2 regions of the Aeromicrobium sp. YIM 150415 genome follow, and region 1 is predicted to be linked to the other one. Evidence: riboswitches for the same ligand, from Rfam matches in the RefSeq annotation. Region 1 holds a riboswitch; the other holds the start of a gene.
The links. A riboswitch is a leader RNA that binds a small molecule or an ion and turns the genes downstream of it on or off. The one in region 1 is predicted to bind cobalamin.

Region 1 (3,404 bases):
ATCCAGTGGCGGGCGAGGTCGACTTGTTCGGTGGAGGTCTCGTGCACCTCGGGCATGACCAGCCCCGGCCCCCGGGCGTCCATCGGCGGCACTCGGGGAGCGATGGCTTCCTGGGAGGTGTCGCCAGAGACGGTCGCCGAGAACGACCATCCCTCGACGCTGCCGACCGCGGCACTGTGACCTCCGGCTCCGGTTCCGCTGTAGCCCCACCGGACGCCGGGGCTGGCGTGCCAGTAGGACCAGTACGCCTCGATCGGCGGCATGCTGTGACAGATCGCCGGGTCGCCAGAACGGTCCCTGGGGTAACCGTCGATGGTGCAGAGCGCACCCGGGAAAGGCACGACGCGCGTCACCTCGAAGCCGGCCTCCAGCAATGCCGCCCACCCGCTGTGCGGACCGCCGGGCGCGCAGCGCACCTCCACCTGCTGATCGGCCAGGGTCTGGAAGTCCACGATCACCGTGACACCGGTATCGGGACCCTCGGTACCGGGTGCGCAGGGCTCCCACACCGAGATCAGTTCCGGGTAGGGGTTGGGCACCGGCTCGGTCTCAGCCGCCGCCGAGGGCGGCACCACGGACACCAGCCCGAGCGCCAGCGCGGCACCGGAAATGAGGGACAACACACGTCGCAAGATCACGACAACGGCCTTTCCACAGCAGGCCAAGTCGCGCGGCCCGCCGTCTGAACGCGAGACGAACTGGTCGAGGCCACAGCTGGATCTTCGGGCTCGGGATCATCCTCCCAGGCCGCCTTCCCAGTCGATCTCTCGATCGACCAGTGGCTGATGGCCTGGTCGTCACCCATACCGCTGCGCGTCAGCCCCGGAGTCTCACCGGGTTCCCACACACCGTGACGAGCGCAGCCTAACAGCCGGACGACCCGTCCGGTGGCGGAATTATCCACCGCGCCACCGGACGGACCCTCACCTCACGGAGTAGCCAGCGCCCCGGAGGCGAGATCGAGCAACGTGACGTCCAGCAGCGCCGGGACGGCCTGCGTGGTGGCCCGGACATCATTACTGTTCTGCACCGGCTGGCCCCCATTCGTGGCCGTGCAACCCGGAATCCGGCCGTCGACGCCTGCCCGGCCCTCCAGCCACGCCTGCCCGTCACTCGCGTCAGTGCCCGCAGCGAGTTGCGCCTGGGTGGCCAAGGCCGTGCTGTTCGTGTTCGGAAGCGGTACCGGCGGACTATCGGTGCTGCATGCCGTGCTCTCCCAATAACCACCCGCCGTGTCCTGCTGAGTCTCCAACCAGGTCACGGCATTCACCGCGGCCGTGAACTCGCCCGCAGCCGCGAGCGCCTGCACCGCCATCGCCGTCGAGTCCACGTCCTGGACACCGGACGTGCAGGTCGTGCTCGTATGGCCGAGCGTTGCCCGGAACGCGCCGCTGCTGCACTGCTGCGTGACGAGATAGTCCGCGGCATCCGCGGCACTCACAGAGGACGACTCGCTCAGTGCGACGACGGCCAACGACTGGGTGAAGGTGTTGGAGAAGTCGCTATCCCAGGGATCGCTGGAGTCGACTTGGTTGGGGATCCGGCCACTGGAGTCCTGGAGGCACTCCAACTCGCTGATGTAGCCCGCGGCGCTGCCCCCATTGGCCTGCTCGAAGACGGCCAGCTTGGCGATCGACCCGGCATAGACGCTGCCGGTCGAGTTCGCGCAGGAGCCGTTGTTCCAATAGGCGCTGGCGTTGGCACGGATCCAGTCGGCCGTGTCATCGGCCTCGGCGCTCAGACCGGCAGCCAGGAGCGCCCAGTTGCCGTCGATCGTCAAGCCGGTGTCGGCATAGGACGCGACGGCCGGCGGTGTGCTCCATTCGTCCCAGTAGGAGGTCTCGAGGAAGCTGCCGCCGGCATCGGTCGAGAGCTGCGTGGACAGCCAGTCCGCCGCATCGGCGCCGGCATCAGCCGGTGACGCGGTGGCGGGCGCTGCTCCCGCCACCAGGACGACGGCCGCCGCGGCAGGTACTGCCCGGGTCAGCCAGGAAGGTCGAGCGAACACAGAAATACCTCGTTCTGTCGTGTCACGACGGCGAGCCCGCCGGCCACGACCTGCGATCGAGGACCAGTCGGATTCTGCCCGCAGTCCGCGACGGGTGAGTGAATCAACAGTCCGTGGCAGGCATTCCGACTCGTGCCGAAGCACACACGGTTGCGGGTCAGCGCCGGATTCGCACCGGCTTCCCCTGTCACGTACCTCTCGGTGCCCGAAACGTATCCTCGGGTCCACTTGACGTCAACGTCATCTATAGATCCGAGCCTCGACCTGCGGGTTCTGGTCCGCAGCAGCGAGCGATCCCTTACGCTATGACCCACAACTACACATGCACCCCGCGCTGGGGAAGCCGGTCGAAGTCCGGCACTGTCGCGCAACCGTAGTCCGAGGATGTCTCGGAGAGTCGGGTCACCAACCGGGATGCTGTTTCCATCCACCACTGTCGCGATCTCGCAGGGGTGCGCACGAGCTGTGTCGGCTCGGTGCTCCGTGTCGCGAAAGGAGCATCGATGTCCCGACGCGTTCGCCTCGTACTGAGTGGACTGTGTGTCGCCGTTCTCGCCCTGGGCGGGTTGACGACCACCACCGTCGCTACCGCTTCCTCGAGCCAGCACGCCGCATCCGCACAGGAGGCGGCCATCTGGCTGTCCGGGCAGCTCTCGACCGATGGCACCTTCCCGAATCCGGATGCGCCCCGGCCCGATCAGGGTCTGATGATCGACGCGCTGTTCGCCATGCACGCCGCCGGCCGGCCCGATCTGGCCGAGCCGATCGTCGAGGCCCTGAGCCGGGCGGGCGACTCCGGTGTCGTCGGCTACTGGAGGATCGAGGCCGCCGGCTACTCCGAGACCATCGTCGGCGCCCTCGCCAAGTCGACGCTCGCGATCCAGGTCGCCGGCCGGGACCCGAGGAGCTTCGCCGGCGTCGACCATGTCACCGCCCTCCGCGACAGCATCGCGGGCGATGGCGACCAGGCGGGGCTCTTGCGCGGCACGATCGTCAACGGCGACCAGACCACCCATCCGCTGGGCAATGTCTTCGACCACTCGCTGGGGATCATGGCGCTCGCAGCGGCAGACGAGTTGCCCACGGCCACCATCCCGGCCTTCCTCGACACCTTCCAGTGTGATGACGGCGCTTGGGCCATGACGAAGGGCAACTGCGCCTCCGGCGGAGCCGATGGGGCGGCGATGGCGCTGTCCGCCCTCCTGACCGCCCGCGATCACGGCGCGACCGGCCTCGACGATGCCATCGAGGGCACGCGCGACTGGCTGCGCGAGCATCAGCACACGGCAGGTGGATGGGGAGGCGGCACGGGTACTACCGAGACCAATACCAACAGCACCGGCCTGGCCGTGCAGGCGCTGAGCCACGCCCGCGGATCGCGCGGGGCCGTCGACGG
Region 2 (3,404 bases), on a different contig from region 1:
CGCCGAAGCCGCGGGGCGGCTGGATGAGGATGACGATATTGCCGCTGGTGATCGTGGCCAGCACGATCTCCTGACGATCGTTGACGAAGAGCGTGCCCGGTGCGGCACCCCACGCCTCGGTGACCTCGTCGACCAGTTCGGCAGGCAGGTCGGCGATCCACTGCTCATAGTCGGCGGCCGGGATGCGCACGTGGCTCTCGGTGAGCTGACCCGAGGTCAACCACTCCTCGTCCTGCCCACCGGCGTCGATGAGCGCGTGGATCAGCGTGTCGCCGGCCTCCGTGTCATCGTCCATGTCGAGCACGCGGCTGATGGTCGGGTCGTCGCCCAGGTCGTAGCCCGCATCGCGCAGACGACGCAGCAACCGCACCGTCGAGACCGGGGTGTCGAGGCCGACGGCGTTGCCGACCCGGCTGTGCTTGGTCGGGTAGGCCGACAGCATGAGGGCGAGCTTGCGCTCCGCCGGCGGGGTGCGGCGCAGGCGCGCGTGGTTGACGGCGATCCCGGCGACGCGGCGGCAGCGCTCCTCATCGGCGACGTAGCGCGGCAGGCCGTCGGCGTCGATCTCCTTGAAGGAGAACGGCGCGGTGATGATGCGGCCGTCGAACTCGGGGATGGCGACCTGGTTGGCCGAGTCCAGCGGGGTCACGCCGTCGTCATTGGCCTCCCATTCGGCGCGGCTGGAGGTGAGGCACAGGCCCTGCAGGACCGGGATGTCGAGGGCGGCGATGCGCTCGACATCCCAGGTCTCGTCGTCGCCGCCCGCGCTCACGGCGCCGGGCACCTGGCCACCCGCCGCGAGGACGGTCACGATGAGCGCATCGAGGGTGCCGAGCGCCGCATAGAGGTCATCGGGGGCCGAACGCAGCGAGGAGGAGAAGACCGGACTGCCCACGGCCTCGCCGGTGGCGTCGATCGCATCGGCGAGCACATGGGCGAACTCCGTATTGCCGCTCGCCTCGTGCGCGCGGTAGTAGAGGATGCCGATGCGTGGGAGATCCGCGGGGCGCTCGGGGCGCTCGCTCCACCCCCACGTCGGCAGGACGGCGGGCGGCTCGAAGCCCTCGCCGGTCAGCAGGATCGTGTCGGAGAGGAAGGCGTGGAGCTGGGCGAGGTTGGCCGGACCGCCCTCGGCGAGATAGCGATGCGCCTCGGCGGCCACACCCATCGGGACGGTGGAGTGCTCCATGAGCTCGGCGCTCGGCTGCTGCTCGCCGCCGAGGACGACGATCGGGACGGTGGCCTCGCGCACCGCCGTCGGCACGTCGTCGGGCGATCCGAGGATGCGGGCGAGGACGAGATCGGCCTCGTCCACGAGCGCCGCGATCTGCTCGTCGGTCAACCGCACCGGGTTGGCGAAGCGGTAGTCGGCACCGCTCGCGCGCGCGGAGAGCAGATCGGTGTCGGATGTGGACAGCAACGCGATGCGCGTCATGCTTCCTCCTCGGGGTTCTCGCCCCTATCAGTCGGAATCGTCGCGTTCAGTGTCTGGCTCGGCCTCGCGGACGATGCCCGCGCGGCCTCACAGTGGCGGAACCGCCCCGGTCTCGCACCGGGTTCCTGAGATCGCGTCGACGTGAGTGCGCCCAGCGTATCCGGGCAGCGCGCGCCCCGGTCCGAGGGGCGGCCCGCGTGCTGAGCGAGGGTGTGGATAACGATCTCGACACGACGTAGAATGCAATTAATGTTGCATTCGTGAGGATCACGGCCAGCGCACGACGGCACGGCATCGCCGATGAGGACATCCTTCACGCCCTTCGTCACCTCCTTCGGGTCTATGAGGGCAGAGACGAGGTCCTGTTGGTGATCGGCACCGCCCGCGATGGTCGGATCATCGAGGTGGGGATCGCGGACCCCGACCTCGATCCGCGAGTGGTTCACGCGATGCGAGCACGGCCGAAGTTCTGGCCCTGAGACGACCGAAGGGAGCATGACCATGACGGCACGGATACGGCTCAGTGACCAGGAAGCCCTCGACAGGATCGAGGAGATCGATCCTGCCACCGCCCCGATGCGCGATATCTCGGCGACGGAACCGATCAGAGCAGCGGTCGCGAGCCGCGCCGCAGCCGAGCGAGCGGTCACCGATGCAGTGCACGATGCCCGGGCCCGAGGCGTCACCTGGGTGGAGATCGCCGCCGCTCTCGGCGTCAGCCATCAGGGCGCCCGCCAACGGTACGGAACTCGCTGATCCCCTCCTGGGATCTGTGGGCGGTGGATTATCACGCACCGCCGCACCTTGAGTGCGGGATGGCTCACCGCTCGGGGCCGGTCAATGGTCGGGCGCGGTCTCGTCGTCGCGCGGCAAGGCGGAGGCGTCAACCGCGCACGGCGTAGGTGACGTAGTCGTCGTAGAGCTGCCAGGCGGTGCCGACCTCGGCGAAGCCGGCCTGCGACAGCGCCGCGAGCCGGAAGTCGATCGCGGTCGACGGCGTCGCGTCTCGGCCCGCGAACCGGCGGTCGCGCTCGGCGACGCGCTCCGCGTGGCCGAGGCGCTCGCTCAGCGAACCCCACCATCGGTCCCAGCTCTGCGCGCCGGCGGCGAAGGCCTCCTCCTGGGTGCGACGATCGTGGTCGGCGGCCCAGCGCGCGATGTGCGGCGAGCGTCCGTCGAATCGGAAGTGGTCGCCGTCGAGGAAGACCCCTCCCGGTCGCAGGACCTCGGCAACCTCCGCGAAGAGGCGGACGAGGTCAGCAGGCCACAGCCAGTGCAGCGCCGTCGTCGACACGGCGCCGGCGAAGCCCTCCTCCGCCATGGCCCCCCGCCACTCGCCGGTCAGATCGGCGTCCACGATCCGCACCCGATCGCCATAGGGCGCCAGGTACTCCGCCGCCAGGTCCAGGAGCACCGGATCGTAGTCGACCGCCACGACCCGGGAGTTCGGCACCGCGTCGAGGACGCGGGCGGCCAGCGAACCCGGCCCGCAGGCCAGGTCGAGGACGGTCATCGGCTCGTCGCCCGCGACCTGCCGCAGCACATCGACCATGACGGCGAACCGCTGCTCGCGTTCGGCGATGTAGGCGGCCTGCTGGTCGTCCCAGTGCCGCACGAGATCGGCGGCGGTCATCCGACGAGCCCCAGATCCCGCAGCCCCTCGGCGATCTGCTCGATGCCGTCGACATTGCGGATCGAGGGATCCATCGTCGTCCCTCCGAGGATGATGTAGCGACGCTCCTTGACCGCCGTCAGCCGGCTCGCCACCGGATCGGACTCCAGGAAGGCGATCTTGGCCTCCGCGCTGTCACCGTCGTCGCCACGCTCCAGGTCGGCGAGCACCAGCACATCGGGGTCGCGGTCGAGGATCGACTCCCAGCCGATCTCGGGCCACAGCTGACGCTGATCCTCAAAGGCATTGGTCGCGCCGACCGCACGGGTCATCAGGCCCGGCGCCCCGCAGCATCCG

Region 2: it holds a riboswitch for cobalamin, as region 1 does, so the genes downstream of both, cobN (cobaltochelatase subunit CobN) here and JL108_RS16120 (hypothetical protein) in region 1, are expected to answer to the same signal.

The regions. Positions count from the first base shown of each region.
Region 1 is NZ_JAERWM010000025.1:100,585-103,988, forward strand. It holds gene JL108_RS16115 (fibronectin type III domain-containing protein) at 1-638, opposite strand, end outside; cobalamin riboswitch at 695-868, opposite strand; gene JL108_RS16120 (hypothetical protein) at 929-2,008, opposite strand; cobalamin riboswitch at 2,106-2,244, opposite strand; cobalamin riboswitch at 2,346-2,415, shown strand; gene JL108_RS16125 (hypothetical protein) at 2,512-3,404, shown strand, end outside.
Region 2 is NZ_JAERWM010000023.1:4,374-7,777, reverse strand. It holds gene cobN (cobaltochelatase subunit CobN) at 1-1,435, opposite strand, end outside; cobalamin riboswitch at 1,462-1,594, opposite strand; gene JL108_RS14730 (hypothetical protein) at 1,696-1,914, shown strand; gene JL108_RS14725 (hypothetical protein) at 1,937-2,191, shown strand; gene JL108_RS14720 (class I SAM-dependent methyltransferase) at 2,319-3,068, opposite strand; gene JL108_RS14715 (ABC transporter substrate-binding protein) at 3,065-3,404, opposite strand, start outside.